Regions from separate parts of the Cytobacillus sp. EB106-05-05-XG126 genome, predicted to be linked through region 2. Evidence: riboswitches for the same ligand, from Rfam matches in the RefSeq annotation. Region 2 holds a riboswitch; each other region holds the start of a gene.

What was found. Region 2 has a riboswitch for S-adenosylmethionine ahead of AC3WTL_RS14575 (methionine ABC transporter ATP-binding protein). Riboswitches for the same ligand answer to the same signal wherever they lie in the genome.
Region 1: it holds a riboswitch for S-adenosylmethionine, as region 2 does, so the genes downstream of both, AC3WTL_RS16165 (methionine ABC transporter ATP-binding protein) here and AC3WTL_RS14575 (methionine ABC transporter ATP-binding protein) in region 2, are expected to answer to the same signal.
Region 3: it holds a riboswitch for S-adenosylmethionine, as region 2 does, so the genes downstream of both, AC3WTL_RS05175 (methionine biosynthesis PLP-dependent protein) here and AC3WTL_RS14575 (methionine ABC transporter ATP-binding protein) in region 2, are expected to answer to the same signal.

Annotation. Positions count from the first base shown of each region.
Region 1 covers NZ_JBYTDU010000005.1:51,722-55,554, forward strand. Annotated here, with positions in the region: gene AC3WTL_RS16155 (MetQ/NlpA family ABC transporter substrate-binding protein) at 1-92, opposite strand, end outside; gene AC3WTL_RS16160 (methionine ABC transporter permease) at 105-773, opposite strand; gene AC3WTL_RS16165 (methionine ABC transporter ATP-binding protein) at 766-1,791, opposite strand; SAM riboswitch class I at 1,943-2,046, opposite strand; gene AC3WTL_RS16170 (O-acetylhomoserine aminocarboxypropyltransferase/cysteine synthase family protein) at 2,187-3,503, opposite strand; SAM riboswitch class I at 3,590-3,691, opposite strand; gene AC3WTL_RS16175 (SCP2 sterol-binding domain-containing protein) at 3,743-3,833, opposite strand, start outside.
Region 2 covers NZ_JBYTDU010000003.1:321,131-324,963, reverse strand. Annotated here, with positions in the region: gene AC3WTL_RS14585 (MetQ/NlpA family ABC transporter substrate-binding protein) at 1-254, opposite strand, end outside; gene AC3WTL_RS14580 (methionine ABC transporter permease) at 273-923, opposite strand; gene AC3WTL_RS14575 (methionine ABC transporter ATP-binding protein) at 913-1,944, opposite strand; SAM riboswitch class I at 2,103-2,204, opposite strand; SAM riboswitch class I at 2,308-2,407, opposite strand; gene AC3WTL_RS14570 (DMT family transporter) at 2,480-3,394, opposite strand; gene pdxR (MocR-like pyridoxine biosynthesis transcription factor PdxR) at 3,526-3,833, shown strand, end outside.
Region 3 covers NZ_JBYTDU010000001.1:1,031,984-1,035,816, forward strand. Annotated here, with positions in the region: gene metC (cystathionine beta-lyase) at 1-141, opposite strand, end outside; gene AC3WTL_RS05175 (methionine biosynthesis PLP-dependent protein) at 138-1,250, opposite strand; SAM riboswitch class I at 1,326-1,441, opposite strand; gene AC3WTL_RS05180 (H-type small acid-soluble spore protein) at 1,619-1,798, opposite strand; gene AC3WTL_RS05185 (hypothetical protein) at 1,963-2,202, shown strand; gene AC3WTL_RS05190 (2-oxoglutarate dehydrogenase E1 component) at 2,519-3,833, shown strand, end outside.

The DNA.
Region 1 (3,833 bases), on a different contig from region 2:
TCACCGGCATTGCCGCCCTCTTCTGAAGTGCCGCAAGCTGCAAGTACAAGTGCAACTGCCAGTGCAAGAACAAGTGATAACCATTTTTTCATGTCAATCTCTCCTTATCGTTTGTCTAATTTTGTTGTAATGATATCTCCAATAAACTGGATGATAAATACGATGATTAGAATAATGACTGTCGCCATAAGCGTTACATCACTTCGGCTCCGCTGGAATCCTTCCAGATAAGCCAGATTTCCTAGACCCCCGGCGCCGATTACACCAGCCATGGCTGTGTAGCCAACCAGCGCGATAGCTGTCACGGTTATTCCCGAAACAAGGGCGGGCATTGATTCCGGAAGCAGAACCTTCCAGATAATCGTGCTTGTTTTTGCGCCCATTGACTTGGCCGCTTCAATTACCCCTTTGTCAATTTCCCTCAAGCCGATTTCCACCATTCGGGCATAAAACGGGGCAGCACCAATAATTAATGCAGGCAATGCTGCATCCTCCCCAATCATTGTCCCAAGCAAAAACTTCGTAAATGGAATCAGTAATACAATAAGGATAATAAATGGAATCGAACGGAAAATATTGACGAACGCAGAGATAATTTTATTGATTGCTGCATTTTCCCAGATATTCCCCTTTGAGGTCAAAAAGAGCAGCAGCCCCAAAATCGCTCCTAAAATAAACGTTGCAATAACAGAAATAGCTGTCATATAGAGAGTTTCCACAGTAGCTTCCCACATGGAGTCCCATTTCACATTTGGAAACCATTCATTAAGCATTGGAAATCACCTCCACGCCCACCTGCTGAGAATGGATAAATTCAATCGCTTTTGCAACTTCCTCTGCTTCTCCATCAACATGGATGAATAGGGTACCGTAGGAGCCATTCTGCGTCTGGGAGATCTTCCCCTGCAGAATGTTAACAGTTACCTGGAAGTGACGGATCAGGTTTGTAATCAATGGCTGTTCAGCTGCTTCGCCGACAAATCCTAATTGGACTACTTTTCCTTTTGGATACAAATCGACCAGATGATCAATTGTTTCCTTCGTTTCTTCAGGCTCTGTCACCTGCTGGACAAAACGCTTTGTAATCACAGCTTTCGGATTCTTAAAGACATCCAATACAGGGCCGATTTCCACAATCCGGCCGCCTTCCATAACAGCAACCCGATGGCAAATTTTACGGATTACGTGCATTTCATGTGTAATGAGGACAATGGTTAAGCCCAGCCGCTCATTGATGTCAACAAGCAGCTCCAAAATGGAGTCTGTTGTCTGCGGATCAAGGGCAGATGTTGCCTCATCACAAAGCAGCACTTTTGGATTATTGGCTAGGGCTCTGGCAATCCCAACTCTTTGCTTTTGACCCCCGCTAAGCTGGGAAGGATAGGCATCTTCTCTTCCTTCGAGACCGACGAGTTTAATGAGCTCATCTACTCTTTTGAGCCTTTCCTGCCGGGAAACGGATGCGATTTCAAGCGGAAATGCAATATTCTCTCTTACTGTCCTCGACCATAACAGGTTGAAGTGCTGGAAAATCATGCTTATTTCCTGCCGCGCTTTTCTTAGCTTGCTTCCCTTTATCTTTGAAACCTCATTGCCTGCTACTGTTACACTGCCATGGGTAGGAAGCTCCAGCCCATTCAGCATGCGGATTAAGGTACTTTTACCTGCACCGCTGTATCCGATAACACCGAAGATTTCTCCTTCTTTTACCTCCAGGTTCACATCGTCAACTGCTTTTACCTGACCGTTTTTTGAAGAGAATATCTTCTGTACATCTTTTATGGAAATCAACGTGATAGTCACCTCTTTTATCGAAAGATACAGATAATAATTAATAGACTGCTTTTATTCCCTATTCTTCACTCTATATAGGCTTTCATGCGCAAAAGCAAAAATGCCTTTCTGCACATGAGCAGAAAGGCATAAAAAAATTTAGTCCTTTCTCTCATCTATCAAAGCTATGCTTTGAGTGAATTGGCACCATTTCAACTAATTGACGGTTGCCGGGCTTCATAGGGCACTTCCCTCCACCTCTCTTGATAAGAGCGTAACGTTCTATATTAAATTAATACTTTAAATGAATTAAGCAGTTTTTTAACTACGTTTGCTATCGTATCATAGCCATTAAAAAGGTGTCAACGATGAAATTTCAAACTTTCGGAAAAAAGTGAATGGTAAATTTTCCTTTACGCTTTTGCAGCTAGCGATGTGAGACCTGCAGCTGCTTCTATCGCCTGTTCCAGGTCTTCAATTAAATCTTCTGCATTTTCGATGCCGATCGAAATCCGAATCAGGTCCTCCGGCACTCCTGCAGCCTTTAAACCTTCCTCATCCAGCTGCTGATGAGTAGTGCTTGCAGGGTGGATAATCAGGCTCTTTGCGTCCCCGACATTTGCCACATGTGCCCATAGCTGCAAGCTATTGATCAGCTTGGCTCCAGCCTCTCGTCCGCCCGCAATTCCAAATACAGCCACTGCCCCGGCTCCTTTTGGCAAATATTTATCTGCCAAGTCTTTGTCCGGGTGGTTTTCATGACCTGGATAGAGCACCCAATTAACGGCTGGGTGCGCCTCCAAATATTCCACTACCTTTTTGGTATTGGCAACATGTTCCTTCATTCTCACATGCAGAGTCTCAAGACCCAGTGTGAACTGGAATGCACTTTGCGCACTCATTGCAGGTCCTAAGTCTCTTAACAGCTGTACCCGTGCTTTGATAATATAAGCAGCTTCGCCAATTGCTTCGCTATAGACAATATCATGGTAGCTCGGATCAGGCTCTGTAAAGCCCGGAAACTTAGGAGAATTCCAGTCAAATTTTCCGCCGTCCACAATAACTCCCCCCATTGTGGTCCCATTGCCGAGCAGCCATTTTGTCGCAGAGTGTATGACAATGTCAGCTCCATGTTCAATAGGCCTGCAAAGATAAGGGGTAGCAAAAGTGTTATCGACAATCAGCGGCACACCGTTTTCGTGGGCAATTGCGGCAACCTTTTCAATATCCAGGATTTTCAGGCTGGGGTTTCCAATTGTTTCGGCGAAGACAGCCTTTGTTTTATCTGTAATGGCACTCCGGAAATTTTCCGGATCCTTTGGATCCACCAGTTTTACCTTTATTCCATACTTGGGAAGTGTAACTGCAAATAAATTATAAGTGCCCCCATATAAATTGGATGCGGCTACAATTTCATCACCAGCTTCGGCGATATTTAAAATGGCAAGTGTAATAGCAGACTGGCCGCTGGCAAGAGCCAGCGCACCCACTCCTCCTTCAAGCATGGCCACTCTTTCCTCAAACACACTGACAGTTGGATTATGTATCCTGCTATAAATATATCCCGGTTCTTTCAGGGCAAAGAGATCTGCAGCGTGATCTGTATTTTTGAACTGATAAGCATTATTCTGATAAATTGGGACCGCCCTCGCGCCAGTTACAGGGTCAGGCTTCAGCCCCCCATGTACTCCAATTGTTTCAAAGCGGTAATTTTTCTGTTTGTCCGTCATCGCTATCTCTCCTCTATAAAAATGTTTTTATTTCATTTCTTAAAAGCAGAAAAACCCTCTTCATAAGAAGAGGGCTATATCGACTCTTCTTATCTACCAGAGCATTCTGCTCTGCTGGATTTAGCACCGTGTATTTTACCGGTTGCCGGGCTTCGCTGGGCCAGTCCCTCCGCCTCTCTTGATAAGAATATTCAGTTAATTAATATTAAAACGATATTATCATACTATTAAAAAAACGGTCAAGTATTGTGCAGTGAAATTTTCCCTAAACAGAAAAAAGACTCGAGAAGCAACTTTTTTCTGTAAGTGGTTTCAAGCATTATTTCGTTT
Region 2 (3,833 bases):
GTCTGGAATGCATTTACATCAAGATCACCTTCTGCAAGGGCAACGTTTGGCTGTACATAATCAGAGAATGTAACAACCTCAATTTCAATGCCTTCCTTTTCAGCTTTTTCTGCAATAAAGTCCCAGATGCGTGTATCTGATCCGCTGACACCCAATTTAACCTTCTTAGTTTCTTCTCCGCCAGTTGTGCTTGAGCATGCCGCAGTGAACACAGCCAATGCTAAAATAATGAATGATAAAAATAGTTTTTTCATGATGTGTTTCCTCCTAAGTTATCTTCTTCTGATTTTTTTGGATAAAATATTTCCGAATGACTGCAGGCCTTGAACCATGACCACTAAGATTGCAACGGTAATCAGCATGACGGTTGTATCGAATCGCTGATAGCCGTATGTAATGGCAAGGTCACCAAGGCCGCCGCCTCCGACTGCCCCGGCCATGGCTGATGCTCCGACCAGACCAATTGTCGCAATAGTGAAGCCTAATACCAGCGAACTGAGTGCTTCCGGAATCAGGAATTTAAGGATAATCTGTCCCGGTGTCGCTCCCATTGCTTCTGCCGCTTCAATGACTCCCGGATCAACCTCAAGCAATGAATTTTCTATTAATCTCGCAATGTATGGTCCTGCATAAAAGACGAGCGGCACTACGGCTGCAGCAGTTCCAATCGATGTTCCGACAATCATTCTGGTGATTGGGATGATCGCTACCATTAAAATGATGAATGGGACTGATCTGAAAATATTAATAATGCTGTTTATGATGTTAAAAACAACGGTGTTTTCCAGCAGATGCCCTTTCCTTGTCACAACAAGCAAAATCCCAAGCGGCAGTCCGATAAGAGCTGAAAACAGCAATGAGAATGCCACCATTTGGACCGTTTCGATTAAGGCTTCGATGATTTTTTCCTGGTTAACTAGCACGTGATGTCACTTCCTTTATTGAAACTTTTTCCTGGCTGATGTACTGAATAGCACGCCTGATTTCACTGTCCGGACCCTGGAATTCGACAATCAGGTTGCCAAATGGTGTTCCCTGTAATTCAGTAATATTTCCAAACAGGACGTTGAAGTCGATATTAAACTTTTTGGCGACCTGAGAAAGCAGCGGCTGCCCGGCAGAGTTTCCGACAAAGTTGATTCTGAATACCTTTTGAAGCCCCTGCTGTTTTTCAATTACTTGCTTAATGGAGTCAGGTATTTGATCATTCATAACCGTGCTGACAAAGTTTTTCGCTGTTTGTGTTTTTGGTGAAGAAAAGACATTGAAGACGGTTCCTTCTTCAATAATTTTTCCTGCTTCGATGACAGCGACACGGTCACAGATTTCCCTGATTACAGACATTTCATGGGTAATGATCAGAATGGTAATGTTGTATTCTTTATTTATTTTTTTCAGCAGCTGCAGGATCGAGCTGGTAGTCTGCGGATCCAGAGCTGAAGTAGCTTCATCACATAATAGAATGGAAGGCTGGGTTGCCAGCGCCCTGGCGATTCCGATCCGCTGCTTTTGCCCGCCTGACAGCTGATCGGGATAACTGTTCGCCTTGTCGGCAAGCCCCACGAATTCTAATAGTTCATGGACACGCTTTTTGATTTTATCTTTAGGGATCTTAGCCAGTGTGAGCGGCATCGCCACATTGGCAAACACGGTTTTGGAGTTTAAAAGGTTAAAATGCTGAAAAACCATCCCGATGTTTCTTTTCACTTCACGAATTTCTCTTACAGATAAAGCCGTCAGATCATGTCCGCTGACAATGACCTTTCCTGAAGTCGGCTTCTCCAGCCAATTGACACAGCGGATCAAAGAACTCTTTCCCGCACCGCTGAAGCCGATCACCCCGAAAATTTCACCCTTATTAATCTTTAAATCTATTCCATCCAGAGCAGCTACCTGCTGACCTCCGCTTTCATAGACCTTCTTTAAATTCTGAAACTCTATCATGCAGCATCTCTCCTTTGATGGTGTCAGGTACCAATACCACTTAAATGAACTGGTATAGGTGCCTGTCACCTTTTGTTATCTAATTATTCCTATGCGAAAACTAAGAATTATATCCTGAAATTTACCCCTTCCGCCAGAAGAGGTTTTTTGAAATCCTCTCCTTATCTTCCAGGCTATTCGCCTGCTGGATTTGGCACAGTGCAGTCTGCCTGCTGCCGAAGCTTCATTGGGCCAGGTCCCTCTGCTTCTCTCGATAAGAATTATTCATATGTTTATGAATAGAATCTTGATGTAGTATTTTTCCGCATAAAACAAAAACCCTCTTCTAAAGAAAGAAGAGGGCAGCATTTATCAATGGTCCTCTTCTTATCTTTCAAGCAATGCTTGCTGGATTTGGCACGGTACACTTTTGTCCGCTGCCGAGGTGTCATAGGGCCAGTCCCTCAACCTCTCTTGATAAGAAGATTTTTACTATGCGGTTGTTAATATGTTTATTACTTTACCATCTTAAAGAAAAGGATGTCAATCATATTTTTCAAATATTTTCACTTGATTCATTTTCATAAATTTCAGTAACTTCTTTAGAGCTATCTTTTCGGTGAATAATCACCACACCCGCTAGAGCGATCATCCCACCCACAATGGATAACATAGCTGGCACCTCCCCCAGCCAAATCCACGCAATGACAAACGCCATTACTGGAGTCAGATATAGAGAGCTCACCGCTTCAGACGCCCCCCCTATGGATGCAAGAAAAGCCAGGGCAATATATGGAATTACCGTCGGAAAAATCCCCAAATAGAGGACACTTAAAGTGGATTCGGCCGAAGCATGAAAGATCTCATTTCCGAGCCCGGGAAGATAAACCAGCATTAAAGCAGTCCCTGCCCATACCGTATACAATGTAAATGACAAAAATCCGTATTTATTAAAATATTTAGTCTGAAATACGAAATAGATGCTTTCTGAAATGGAAGCAAGGAGGACGAATAAAATACCGGTTTGGATCACAAACCCGCCTCCTGTACCAAGCGATATTAGTGCGGCACCCGCAAAACTGACAGCGGAACCAGTCCACCTTGCTCTTCCAAACCTTTCCCTTAAAAATAAAGCAGCCAAAGCAGCCGAAAAGATTGGAGTCATTGAGACAATCAAGCTTGCCGGTCCGGCGCTTACTGTTTTTTCTCCCATATTCAGTGCTGTATGATAAACCGTAAAACCAAGGAATCCCAGCATAAAAATAGCAGGAAGATCCCTTATATCCGGGAGGCGCACCTTCTTTACCAGTGCGAAGACACCAAGTGCAATAGAGCCAATTAATAGCCTGAAAAGGGCAAGGTGTTCCGGGGAGTACGATTCAAGCCCAGCCCGGATTCCCGGGAATGCGGATGCCCAGAGAATGATAATAGAACTATGCGCCCCGATAATCATAAATTTTTTATTTGCCATCTTCATCCCCCTTATCAGCATTTCCAGCCATTATCAGTGCTGCTTTTCAGGATAATCAATAACTGATACAATGTCCTCAACCAATTAGAAAAGAATTTTGCCAGCCAATTTTCATAAAGGCGGTTATATGGATGGATAAAGCACAATTGCCAAAATATCAGCAAGTTATGGAAACGATTAAAGGAAAGATATCCAAAGGAGAATGGCCAATCGGAAGTAAAATTCCAAGCCAGCGGAAACTGGCTGAAGAGTTTGGAGTAAACCGAAGCACCATTATCACTGCTCTGGAAGAACTTGCAGCAGATGGATTACTAGAGGGGAAAACAGGGGTTGGCACTAAGGTTATTAATAATACATGGACTCTGCTCGCTTCAAGGCAGTCTGCCAGCTGGAGTGAGTATATCGATACAGGGATACACAGAGCCAGCGAAAAAATTGT
Region 3 (3,833 bases), on a different contig from region 2:
ATCATATTTTCCGAATGCATCTATATCTTTTTGATGGAAAGTGGAGGCATGCTGGATCGGTACACTGACAGCTCCTGTTTCCGGGTCGAACTTTTGATTATTGTGAAGTAATTTCGTTTGAAATGTGTAATTCGTACTCATCGTACTGCCTCCTTTAAAACCTTTGCAAAAGCATGTTGAAGATCCGCCTTCAAATCTTCTGCATTTTCGATTCCAACCGAGAAACGCAGAAGCCTGTTACAGACACCTGTTTCAATGCGGATCTCTTCTGGGATGTCCGCATGCGTTTGTGTTGCGGGATATGTTATAAAACTCTCGACTCCGCCAAGGCTTTCAGCAAAGGAGATGAGGGAGAGGCTCTGCAGAAAAGGATTCACCCAGGATTCATCCTGGACCCGGAAAGATATCATTCCTCCTTTGCCTGGATAAAGAACTTCCGTTACGGCAGCGTGGTCTGATAAGAAAGCCGCTAATTCCCGGGCATTTTTTTCATGACGTTCCATGCGAAGAGAGAGTGTCTTCATGCCTCTGATCAAAAGCCAGGAATCAAATGGGCTAAGGACTGCACCGGCAGCATTGTGGTTCATGGCAAGATCCTCACATAACTGTTTGCCTTTTGCGACAACTAAACCGGCAAGTACATCATTATGTCCTCCAAGATACTTTGTCGCACTATGGATGACAATATCAGCACCAAGCTTTAGAGGCTGCTGAAGAAGGGGGGTGTAAAATGTGTTATCAACGATCAGGAGAATATTATGCCGTTTCGCGATATCAGCTATTAACTGAATATCTGTCTCTTCCATGAGCGGATTAGTGGGAGTCTCCAGAAAAATAGCTTTCGTATTTTCGGTGATTAGCTCTTCAACATTTTCCGGAGTGCTCGTATTCACATATTTGCTCTGCAGTCCCCATTTTTTGAAGCCCTGTTCAAGCAGACGGTAGGTTCCGCCGTATAAATCCTTGGAAACAATCCACTCATCTCCTGATTTAAAGAGGGAAAGAATCGTAAGGATGGCAGCCATTCCAGAACTGCAGGCATAGCCTTGATCGCCTTCTTCAAGATCGGCGATCGCCTTTTCAAGCAGCTGGCGGGTAGGATTGCCTGTTCGGCTATAGTCAAAGCCAGTTGACTGTCCAATGCCTTCATGCCGGTAGGCGGTTGAAAAGTATACAGGCGGATTCACTGCTCCTGTTGCTGATTCGCTCCTGTTTCCGATTTGCGCTAATTTGGTGTCAATATTGTACATACTGGTAAACACTCCTTCTTTAAAATAAAAAAAGCCTTCTATAAGAAGAAGACTTTTTAATGTGAACAGCCATTCTTCTTATCTTTCAAGTTTCTAAAAAACTTGCAGGAATTAGCACCTTTTCAATCAAAATACGATTGCTGGTTGCTGAGGCGTCGTCGGGCCTTACCCTCGACCTCTCTGGATAAGAAATCAAATATTAAATTTTCTCTAAACTTTACTACAGTAAACCGTTAATAGTCAACACTTTTTTGAATATTTCATGTTATAAAAAATATCGGGCCAGGCATCTTGAGTCCTTCTGCCTAAAATATGATCTTGAACCAAAAAAACTTTCCATTACATTCTGGAAAGTTTTTTTAGGGTATTCATTCTTCAATCAAATCGTTAACCGACACATTCATTTCTTTTTCAGAATTTGCTTTTGTGTAAATGCGTGCTGTCTTAGTCTGCTCATCTACATGCTGAATGATGATCGGTATGCCATTTAAAGTAACACTGTGCATTTCAGCAGACTCAGCAATCTCTTTTGCTCTGCCTATATTCATGGAAAAACCTCCTGAATTTGAATAATTTTAATGTGCCTTAAAAAGACACATATTATTCTTTTAAAATGAGCCTGGCATAAACTGTTATAGGTAGATCGCTTTAAAGTTCAGAATATTTCCTTTATAATAATGAGGAAAATAATATTTCTTGGAGGGAAGCTATTATGCAAGAACATAGTCACTGCCGTCACAGATTTGCTGAAACAGATGGGCCAGCCGTTTTCCGGACAATTGATGGCATTGAAGTGAATGTTGCCGGCAGCTTATTCCAAAAATGTACAACATGCGGTCATTTTGATTTTCCCGTAGATACCAGAGAAGCCATTGAATCTTCCCTTAAAGAAAACAGAAAAAATACCAATGAATCGAAACAAATCTATATTAACCTGGTAGAAACTTTTTAAAGCCGAAACTTTTCGGCTTTTTTTATATGTTCAGTTATTTCTTATTTATAAATGTTTACCCATTTACAAATCATTTTATTAGAATAAGTAATTATTAAAAAATTTTTTTAATAGTTTTCCACTATATTCATGTTTTTATCTTTGTACAACTAGATTTTACGTGTTAGAATAGCTGTGGAAACGTTTTATCCTCTGAAAAATATTATTATTCGTAAAAATGAATTGTTAATCCCTTCTTATGATGGGTATTGTACTTTTAGAGAGAAAAAACGTATTGAATTATTCACTTACAAAACAGTTATGGAGGTAATTTTCCATGAAAAAGCCATTGAATGGTGAGGGACCTTTTGAACAGGGATTTCATGGCCCAAACCTTGGCTACGTTATTGAACTTTATGAAAGATATTTAGAGGATCCATCCTCGATTGATCCTGAAATGAAAGAGTACTTTGAAAAAAATGGTTCCCCTCTTACGAGTGAAGGAACGGTGCAAATGGCTTCATCTGCAAATCAGCCAATGAATGCCGGACAGCTTGAGAAAACACTTGCTGCTATTCGCCTGGCAGATAATATCCGCACATATGGCCACTTGGCTGCCGATATTTATCCACTGGGTAACAATAAATCGGAAATTGCTTTATTTGAACTGAGCAAATATGGCTTAACTGAAAATGACTTAAAAGAGATCCCTGCTGGTGTCATTACCAAAGATGCCACATATCCTTTACGCAACGGACTTGAAGCAATTGAATTCCTGAAGAGCGCTTATATGGGACCCATTGCTTTTGAATTCCAGCATATATTTGATGAAAACGAAAAAGACTGGCTTCGCCGTAAAATAGGGGCCAACAGCCACAAGCTGTCAATGCAAAAAGCGGAAAGACTGAAAGTTTTAAGAAGACTGACTGAAGTTGAGGAATTTGAAAAGTTCCTTCATAAAACTTTCGTCGGACAAAAGAGATTCTCCATTGAGGGTCTGGATACAATGGTCCCGTTACTGGATGAAATTGTTTCTGAATCCGTTTCTGATGGAGCAAAAACGATTAACATCGGAATGGCCCACCGTGGAAGGTTAAATGTGCTTGCTCATGTGCTTGGAAAGCCATATGAGATGATCTTCGCAGAATTCCAGCATGCCCCGAATAAAGAACTGGTTCCTTCTGAGGGATCCATCGGGATCAATTACGGCTGGACAGGTGACGTTAAATATCATCTTGGTCTTGATAAACAAATCAAAGATGAGAATACGACAATAGCCAGACTGACATTAGCTAACAATCCGAGCCACCTGGAATTTGTTGGTTCACTAGTGGAGGGCTACACGCGAGCTTCACAGGACAACAGAACAAAGGCCGGTTATCCTGAAGTAGATCCAAAAGCTGCTCTAGCCATTATCATTCATGGAGACGCAGCATTCCCTGGTCAGGGCATTGTAGCAGAAACACTTAATCTCGGACAGCTGACTGGCTATAATACTGGCGGTTCAATCCATATCATTGCCAATAATACAATTGGTTTCACAACCGAATCACATGATTCACGCTCTACCAGATATGCAAGTGATCTGGCCAAAGGGTATGAAATGCCAATTATGCATGTTAATGCGGACGAACCTGAAGCAGTAGTTGCAG